DNA from 4 places in the Streptomyces odontotermitis genome. Region 4 is predicted to be linked to each of the others. Evidence: riboswitches for the same ligand, from Rfam matches in the RefSeq annotation. Region 4 holds a riboswitch; each other region holds the start of a gene.
The links. Region 4 has a riboswitch for cobalamin ahead of ACQB60_RS41710 (ribonucleoside-diphosphate reductase subunit alpha). Riboswitches for the same ligand answer to the same signal wherever they lie in the genome.

Region 1: it holds a riboswitch for cobalamin, as region 4 does, so the genes downstream of both, ACQB60_RS23985 (CoA-acylating methylmalonate-semialdehyde dehydrogenase) here and ACQB60_RS41710 (ribonucleoside-diphosphate reductase subunit alpha) in region 4, are expected to answer to the same signal.
Region 2: it holds a riboswitch for cobalamin, as region 4 does, so the genes downstream of both, metE (5-methyltetrahydropteroyltriglutamate--homocysteine S-methyltransferase) here and ACQB60_RS41710 (ribonucleoside-diphosphate reductase subunit alpha) in region 4, are expected to answer to the same signal.
Region 3: it holds a riboswitch for cobalamin, as region 4 does, so the genes downstream of both, ACQB60_RS27495 (CbtB domain-containing protein) here and ACQB60_RS41710 (ribonucleoside-diphosphate reductase subunit alpha) in region 4, are expected to answer to the same signal.

Annotation. Positions count from the first base shown of each region.
Region 1 covers NZ_JBNJLS010000008.1:202,674-204,861, reverse strand. The annotation lists gene ACQB60_RS23990 (3-hydroxybutyryl-CoA dehydrogenase) at 1-257, shown strand, start outside; cobalamin riboswitch at 309-489, shown strand; gene ACQB60_RS23985 (CoA-acylating methylmalonate-semialdehyde dehydrogenase) at 720-2,188, shown strand, end outside.
Region 2 covers NZ_JBNJLS010000008.1:189,839-192,026, reverse strand. The annotation lists gene metE (5-methyltetrahydropteroyltriglutamate--homocysteine S-methyltransferase) at 1-1,032, opposite strand, end outside; cobalamin riboswitch at 1,198-1,415, opposite strand; gene ACQB60_RS23935 (DNA-binding protein) at 1,418-1,957, opposite strand; gene ACQB60_RS23930 (inorganic diphosphatase) at 1,998-2,188, opposite strand, start outside.
Region 3 covers NZ_JBNJLS010000011.1:43,258-45,445, forward strand. The annotation lists gene ACQB60_RS27490 (ANTAR domain-containing protein) at 1-433, shown strand, start outside; cobalamin riboswitch at 792-919, shown strand; gene ACQB60_RS27495 (CbtB domain-containing protein) at 954-1,172, shown strand; gene ACQB60_RS27500 (CbtA family protein) at 1,194-1,994, shown strand; gene cpt (chloramphenicol phosphotransferase CPT) at 2,044-2,188, opposite strand, start outside.
Region 4 covers NZ_JBNJLS010000028.1:8,562-10,749, reverse strand. The annotation lists gene ACQB60_RS41720 (GNAT family N-acetyltransferase) at 1-190, shown strand, start outside; gene ACQB60_RS41715 (hypothetical protein) at 187-951, opposite strand; adenosylcobalamin-variant (AdoCbl-variant) riboswitch at 1,063-1,161, shown strand; gene ACQB60_RS41710 (ribonucleoside-diphosphate reductase subunit alpha) at 1,304-2,188, shown strand, end outside.

The DNA of each region.
Region 1 (2,188 bases), on a different contig from region 4:
TCCGGATGGCCGAGTCGGGCTTCGCCACCGCCACCGACGTGGACGCCGGGATGGAGCTGGGCTGCGCGCACCCCATGGGACCGCTCAGACTGGCCGACCTCATCGGCCTCGACACCGTCGCGTCCATCGCGGAGTCCCTGTACGAGGAGTTCAAGGAACCCCTGTACGCCCCGCCGCCGCTGCTCCAGCGGATGGTGGAGGCGGGGCTGCTCGGGCGGAAGAGCGGGCGGGGGTTCCACGCCTACGAAGGGGCCTAGGGGCAGGGGCCGGGGAGAGAGCCTAGATTTACTAGGACGTCCAACTATATAGTCGCGACCAAGGCCCGCGGTGCAGGGAAGCCGGTGTGAATCCGGCACGGTCCCGCCACTGTGACCGGGGAGTGTGCCGTCGAGCGGTACGCCACCGACTCGCCCTGAAGGGGGAGTTGGGAAGGCGGGCGGCGCGCGCAGATCCGGGAGTCAGGATACCGGCCGCGGGATGTTCCGTGTTGTCCACGAGGATGGAGCTGACACGCATGGCACCGGTGTGCACACGCGTCCCCGGCAAAGCCGCGGCCCGACGGCCGCGGCCCCCGCACGGCGAGCGCCGATCGGCCGTCGCAACCCCCTGACGGCCCACCGACCTTCGCGGTCTCGCGCAGCCCCGCTCCCGCACGCCACCGCGTGCGCACGGCGCGGCGGCGCGCCATCCCGGATCACCTGACGAGAGCAGGCACACCCATGGTCCGCGACCAAGCCCCCGCCCCCGTACGCGAGTTGACCCACTTCATCGGAGGCAGGCACACCCCGGGAACCTCCGGCTCCCACGGCGACGTGTACGACCCCAACACCGGCCGGATCCAGGCCCGCGTGCCCCTCGCGAGCCGCGCCGAGACCGAGGCGGCGATCGCCGACGCCGCCCGCGCGCAGCCCGGCTGGGGCCAGTGGAACCCGCAGCGCCGCGCCCGCGTGCTGCTGCGGTTCCTCCAGCTCGTCGAGGACGAGAAGGACGCCCTGGCCCGGCTCCTGTCCGCCGAGCACGGCAAGACGATCGCCGACGCCCACGGCGACATCCAACGCGGCCTGGAGGTCGTGGAGTTCGCGGCCGGCATCCCGCATCTGCTCAAGGGCGAGTTCACCGACAACGCGGGCACCGGCATCGACGTCCACTCGCTGCGCGCGCCCCTCGGCGTCGTCGCGGGCATCACCCCCTTCAACTTCCCCGCGATGATCCCGCTGTGGAAGGCCGCCCCCGCCCTCGCCTGCGGCAACGCCTTCATCCTCAAGCCCTCCGAGCGGGACCCGTCGGTGCCGCTGCGGATCGCCGAGCTGTTCCTGGAGGCGGGCCTGCCGCCCGGTGTCCTCAACGTCCTGCACGGCGACCGGGAAGCTGTCGACACCCTCCTGGAGGACCCGCGCGTCGCCGCCCTCGGCTTCGTCGGCTCCACCCCCGTCGCCGCGCACGTCTACGCCACCGCCGCCGCCCACGGCAAGCGCGCCCAGTGCTTCGGCGGCGCCAAGAACCACATGATCGTGATGCCGGACGCCGACCTCGACCAGGCCGTGGACGCGCTGATCGGCGCGGGCTACGGCTCCGCGGGCGAACGCTGCATGGCGATCTCCGTCGCCGTCCCCGTCGGGGAGGAGACCGCCGACGCCCTCGTGGCCCGCCTCAAGGAGCGCATCGCCGCGCTGCGCATCGGCCGCAGCGACGACCCCGAGGCCGACTTCGGCCCGCTGGTCGGCCGGGACGCCGTCGACCGGGTCCGCTCCTACGTCGGCCTCGGCGTCGAGGAGGGCGCCGAACTCGTCGTCGACGGACGCGACTTCACCCTGCCCGGACACGAGGACGGCTTCTTCGCCGGAGCCTCCCTCTTCGACCGGGTCACTCCGGACATGCGGATCTACCGCGAGGAGATCTTCGGGCCCGTCCTGTGCGTCGTGCGCGCCGCCGACTACGAGGAGGCCCTCCGGCTGCCCAGCGAACACCTCTACGGCAACGGCGTGGCCCTCTTCACGCGCAACGGCGACACCGCCCGCGACTTCACCCGGCGCGTGGACACCGGCATGGTCGGCGTCAACGTGCCCATCCCGGTGCCCGTCGCCTACCACACCTTCGGCGGCTGGAAGCGCTCCGGCTTCGGCGACCTGAACCAGCACGGACCGGACGCCGTGCGCTTCTACACCCGCACCAAGACGGTGACGTCCCG
Region 2 (2,188 bases), on a different contig from region 4:
CGCGTCGAGCGGCACGTGCAGCAGTGAGCAGGAAGCCGCCACGTCGACCCGGCCGGCCAGACCCAGCAGGGTGCCGAGCGTCGCGAGGGACTTCTCGAAGTCGTTGATCCAGATGTTGCGGCCGTCGACGACGCCCGCGACGAGCCGCTTGCCAGGAAGACCGCCGACGGCCGCGAGGTCGTCGAGGTTGGCGGCGGCGGCCCCGGTGAAGTCCAGGGCAAGGCCGTCCACCGGCGCCTTGGCCAGGACGGGCAGCGCGTCGCCGAGCCGGTCGAAGTACGAGGCGACCAGGAGCTTCGGCCGGTCCGTGAGCGCGCCGAGGTCCCGGTAGGCGCGCTCGGCGGCGCCCAGTTCGGCCGGGGTGCGGTCCTGGACGAGGGCGGGCTCGTCCAGCTGCACCCAGTCGGCACCCGCCGCGCGCAGGTCGGCGAGGACCTCCGCGTACACCGGCAGGAGCCGGTCGAGCAGGGTCAGCGGCACGAAGTCGGCGGCGACGCCCGGCGCGGGCTTGGCGAGCAGCAGGTAGGTGACCGGGCCGACGAGGACCGGCCGCCCGTTGTGGCCGAGTGCCAGGGCCTCCTTGAGCTCGGCGACCTGCTTCGTGGAGTCGGCGGTGAAGACCGTGTCCGGTCCCAACTCCGGGACCAGATAGTGGTAGTTGGTGTCGAACCACTTGGTCATCTCCAGCGGCGCCACGTCCTGGGTGCCGCGCGCCATCGCGAAGTATCCGTCGAGGCTGTCGGCGGCGACGGGCGTGCGGTGGCGGTCGGGGACGGCGCCGACCATGACGCTGGTGTCCAGGACGTGGTCGTAGTACGAGAAGTCGCCGGTCGGCACCTCGTGGAGGCCGGCGTCGGCGAGCTGCCGCCAGGTGGCGCTGCGCAGTTCGGCGGCGGTGGCGCGGAGGGCGTCGGCGTCGACGCGGCCCTTCCAGTAGCCCTCGATCGCCTTCTTCAGTTCCCGGTTCTGGCCCTGGCGGGGGTAGCCGTACACGGTGGCCCGTGCTGCCGCGGCTGCGGGCTTGGTGGTCACGGAGATCTCCTTCGCGAGATGAATCCCTGAGATCCCGGGGACGGGACGAGAGCGCGAAGGGCGACGGACCCGGCGGGGCGAGCGTGCACGGCACGGCACGGTTCGTCCGCCTGGTATGTACGCCGACCCGCCCTCGAGGTCACCGGGATGTCCGTGCACGAGTGGTTCGTGCGCGGGCAGTTGGCAGGTCTTCGGACTCGCGGGCGCGTCCTCACGTGGAGGACATCTACTGGCCGTCGCTTCCCAGCCCCTTCCCGGGGCCAGTGCGTGTGACGGCGGTCGTTCCCGCTCACCGCTGCGGGGCAGTCCCGGATTCCCACCGGGTTCCCTCTTGCGACGCTCCCGCCTGGCGGGCGGGGCGAACCAGCTGCACGGGCCACCCTACCTAACGGTCGCGATCTCCTTCCGCCGCTGCGGGGGAGACGTCCGCCGTCGCAGGAGCGGCGTCCGCTGTCGTACGGGAGACCAGCCGCTCATAGCGCTGCCGGGCGGCCTGCGGGGTGCCGAGACCGAGGCCGAAGGCGATCTCCGGCCAGGTCATGCCGCGGCCGCGCGCCATCTGCAGGAGCCCGGCCTCCAGTTCGTCCATCTCGCCGCGCGCCAGCGGTATCAGGGTCAGCGCGGCGGTGAGGTCCGCGCGGTCCACCTCGGCCTCCCCGTCGGTGAGTTGGGCCGCGCCGCTGAGCAGGAACGACACCAGCCTGATCGCCTCGTGCGGCGCGAGCACCGCGGGGTGGACCTGGCGCCCGCGCTGCGCCGCGTCGGCCGCGTGCCGCTCGGCGATGCGGAAGAGGGCCGCGGGGGCCCGTCGGGCCCGCGCCTGGTCGGGGTCCGGGGGAGTGAACGCGGCGTCGGACGAGGCGAGTTCGGTGGATCCAACTGATGCGGCGGATTCGGCGGGTTCAGGGGCAGAAGTGGGTGCCATGCGTCCAGGGTGGTGGGCCACACAAGAACGCGTCAACGGATTATTGTGAACGGTTTGTTTGCAGGCGGAGGCGGGCCGCCGCGATCTCCGCGTAGGTGTGGTCGCGGTCCTCCCAGTGCGAGCCCTCCACGGACTTGCCGGGCTCCAGGTCCTTGTAGACCTCGAAGAAGTGCGTGATCTCGCGGCGGTCGAACTCGGGGATGTCGCTGATGTCCTGCACGTTCTCGTGCC
Region 3 (2,188 bases), on a different contig from region 4:
CGCACAGGCCCTGGAGCACGGCGTCACGATGACGTACGCGGTGCCGATGCGCCGCGGCGAGTCCGTGTTCGGCGTGCTCAATGTCTTCCTCGCCAGGCAGGCCACTCCCAACGGTGAGGTGCGGTGCGCCGAGATCCTGGCGAGCGCGGCCGCCCTCGGGCTGCACAACCACGAGGCGTACGCCGGCTACCGCACGCTCAGCAGGCAGTTGGAGACGGCGCTGACCAGTCGCATTCGCGTCGAACAGGCCAAAGGCATACTCGCCGAGCGCTGGCGCACCGGAATGGAGCCCGCCTTCGCGGCCCTGCGCGGCTACGCACGCAGGGAACGCCTGGCCATCGACCGCGTCGCGGGCGAGCTGATCGAGGGAAAGCTCAACGACGCGGCGCTGCGCCCCGGCAGGTCCGGACCTGATGAAACCGAACCCCTCTGAACTGTGGCGATCACGCAGGGCGATCCGGCCACGACTTGGCGTCAAACGCCCCCTAGGCCGGGAGGCATATTCGCTCTAGAGTCGGTTCTGACGGCCCAAGCCCCCGGCCGGATCAGGCTGAACCTGCCCACCCCGCAAGCGGGTCGGCACCACAGCTCCCGCGCCGGCGCCGGGTTACTCCCGCGACTCGTGCGCGCGCGGTGGAGGACCAGCCCGGTCGACGGTTCCGGGGGGAGCGGTCCGTCGACCGGGCGACGGTCCACCGTCGCAAGCGGGCTTGCGCAGGTCGCAGGGGGCGCAGAGGCGCGGACGTGGTTGACAGTGTCCATGCCGGACTGGGACTCTCCGGGACGACAAGTCCATACATCGAGGCGACGGTTGACAGGAACCCGGTGCGATTCCGGGGCGGTCCCGCCACTGTGACCCCGTGCGTGCTCCCCAGACGTGCGCGGAAGTCAGGAACTGAGCCGTCGTCCTCCTGCCATGGGGCGTGGAAACCCCAGAAGGAGGCCCACCCGGTATGTCTCTGCACACTGCACCGACCACCGACACCACGGCGGCCCAGGCCGCCGCGACCCAGACGCGCGACTGGCTCATCGCCTCCGGCGCGGCGATCCTCGCGCTGATCGCGCTGTACGCGGTGTTCATCGACAACGGCTCGCTGATCTCGGCGACCGGCAGCTACCTGCACGAGTTCGCGCACGACGGCAGGCACCTCTTCGGTGCCCCCTGCCACTGACGGGCGGGCGATCTCAGCACCATGTCCTCCCCGACACCTGTACTCCCCCTGCTCGGGCGCGGGTTGGCGGCGGGAGGGGCGGCGGGCCTCGCGGCCGGTCTCTTCTCCCTCCTCCTCGCCGAGCCCCTGATGGACCGCGCGATCCGCGCCGAGGAGAAGCGCACGGCCGCCGAGGAGCACGCGCACGGCGCCGGCCAGTCCATGCAGCACCACGAGGAGCTCTTCACCCGCTCGACCCAGCACCTCGGCCTGGTCGTCGCCGCTGTCGTCGCCGGTCTCGCGATCGGCGTGCTGTTCGCGGTGGCGTACGCCCTGGTGCACCGGCGCGCTCCGCAGACGTCCCCCTGGCCGCGCGCCCTGACCTTCGCGACGGCCGCGTTCGTCGCGGTCTCGCTCCTGCCGGGCCTGCGCTACCCGGCTAACCCGCCGGGCGTCGGCGACTCCGGCACGGTCGGCGACCGGCAGGCGATGTGGCTGGCATCGGTCGCGATCGGCGTGCTCGGCATGTTCCTGGCCTGGCAGGTGTACGTGCGCCTGGCCGCCAAGTCCCTTCCGGTGCGCCAGATCGCCGTGGCCCTCACGACGGTCGCCGTGCTCGCGCTGCTCTTCGCGCTGCCCGACAACCCGGACCCCGTTCCGGTGGACGCGACGCTGCTGTGGGACTTCCGGATGCTGTCGCTCGCCTCGCACGTGCTGCTGTGGGCGGTGTTCGCGGCGGTCTTCGGCGGACTCGGCCTGCGCGCGGCCGCCAAGTCGGCCTCGGCGGAGGGCGGTTACGCCCGCACGTCCCCGAACACGGTCTCCGTGGAGCCCACGGCCTGACGTCCCGGTCGAGGGCGGCCCCGCGGCGGGACCGGGGCCGCCGTCACCGTCACCCACGCTCCGTGAGGCGCCCCGCGAGACGCTCCGCGATGGCCTGCGCGCACTCCAGCGACTCCCGGCCCGCGGTGTCGACCTCCATGTCGTAGCGCACGCCCTGGTGCACCGACTCGGCCTGCCCCGCGGCCATTCCGGCG
Region 4 (2,188 bases):
TGTGGAGCGGGCCCGAGCGGTCGAGGGCTGCGTCCGCGTGATCCTGTCGACCCAGCCCACGATGCACGCGGCCCACCGCCTCTACGAGCGCCTCGGCTTCGTACGGGTACCGGAGCGGGACTGGCTTCCGGTGCCCGATGTGCGGCTGCTGGCCTACGAGTTGGAGCTCAGGCCCGGGAGCCTGCCCTAGGCCGTGCCCGCACTCACCGTGACCAGCACTCCGCCGACGCGGACCTCGGCGGTGTGCGTGGGCGTGCCGTCGTGCTCGTCGCCGCCCAGGACGCGGCTGGTCTCCAGGGTCGCCTCGTCGCCGATGCGGGGCAGCTGTCCGACCGAGTGGTGCCGGGTGATCGGGGCGGCCTCGGTGTCCTCCGTCACATCGGGGCACAAGTACCGCGGCTTGCTCTGGAGTTGGAGGTAGCGGCCGGCGTCAGCGGGACTCAGCGAGACGAGGCGCCGGCTCACGGGCGGCCGGGACGCCGCCGCCTGCTCGGACGCCGAACCCAACTCGCCCGCCCCGCCGCCTGCTTCATCCGCCCCGCCGCCCGTCTCGTCCGCCCCTCCGTCGGCCTCGTCCGCCCCGGCACCGCCCTCGCCCGCCCCGCCGTCGAAGACCAGCACCTGCTGCGCGCTCGCACCCCGCATGTCGTACAGCTCGCCGTTCGCGTCCTTGCCGCGCGCGCAGGAGCCCCAGTCGCCGCGCCCGAGGCTCTTGCCGAAGAGCCCCACCGCGATGTCCGTCGGCCGCGCGCGCTCGGCGAAGGCGTCGTCCGCGAGCAGCGCCCCCTCCAACTGGCCGTCGCCGAACGTCTGCGCGGCGCCCGCACGCCCGTCGACGCCCTCCGCGCTCGGCGGCCCGTCCGAGAGCCAGCCGCCCGCCCCGCAGCCCGCGAGCGGCGCGATCAGCGCCCCGCAGAGGGCCGCGCAGGCCGCACCCCGCCCCGCCCTCACCGCCCCTCCCGCGCCGCTTGATCCGTCAAGCCGCCACCCTCACCACACCCCAGCCGACACAAGATGTGGTGCTGCCTCCGAAACCCAGCACAAGATGTATGCTCGTCCTCGCTGTCGCCGCAGGGGAATCCGGTGGAAGTCCGGAACTGTCCCGCAACGGTGTATGTGTACGTCTTTGTCGTACCCATGAGTCCGAGAACCTGCTGACAGTGCGCCCGGTGCATCCGCTCCGGGTGCCGAGACGTCCGGGCCTCGTGGAATGGGCCGGTGGACGCGGCGCCCCGCCCTGCGCGGACGCGCCCGCACCGCCGTGCTCCCCTCGGGCCCAGAGCCGAGCGAGGGAGTGCTCCACGTGACCATCGCGCCAGCCGAACCGGCCTCAGCCCAGCAGGCCCGAGCCGCGGAAAAGGCAGCGGACCAGGCGGACAAGGTACAGGACGCGCCGGGCACCGCCCTGCTGCGTACCCTCACCGACCTCTGTGCCGACCTTCCCGACGCCGACCCCGGCCGGGTCGCCGCCGCCGCGCTGCGCGGCCGCTCCGCCAAGGCGGACGAGGCGGAGCTGCGGGACCTGGCCACCGAGGCGGCCGCGGGGCTCATCTCCGAGGACCCGGTGTACTCGAGGCTCGCGGCCCGGCTCCTCACCATCGGCATCCGCGAGGAAGCGGCCTCGCAGGGCGTGACGTCCTTCTCCGGCTCGATCGCGGTCGGCCACCGCGAGGGCCTGATCGCCGACCGCACCCAGGAGTTCGTGGCCGCGCACACGGCCCGCCTGGACGCGCTGATCGACCTCGACGGCGACGACCGCTTCGGCTACTTCGGCCTGCGCACCCTGCACAGCCGCTACCTGCTGCGCCACCCGCTCACCCGCAAGGTCGTGGAGACCCCGCAGCACTTCATGCTCCGCGTGGCCAGCGGTCTCGCGGAGGACGGCAGCGACCGCGCGGTGGACGAAGTCGCCGCGCTGTACCGCCTGATGAGCCGCCTGGACTACCTCCCGTCCTCGCCCACCCTCTTCAACTCCGGCACCCGCCACCCCCAGATGTCCAGCTGCTACCTGCTGGACTCGCCGCTGGACGAGCTCGACTCGATCTACGACCGCTACCACCAGGTGGCCCGGCTCTCGAAGCACGCGGGCGGCATCGGCCTCTCGTACTCCCGCATCCGCAGCCGGGGTTCGCTGATCCGCGGCACCAACGGCCACTCCAACGGCATCGTCCCGTTCCTGAAGACGCTG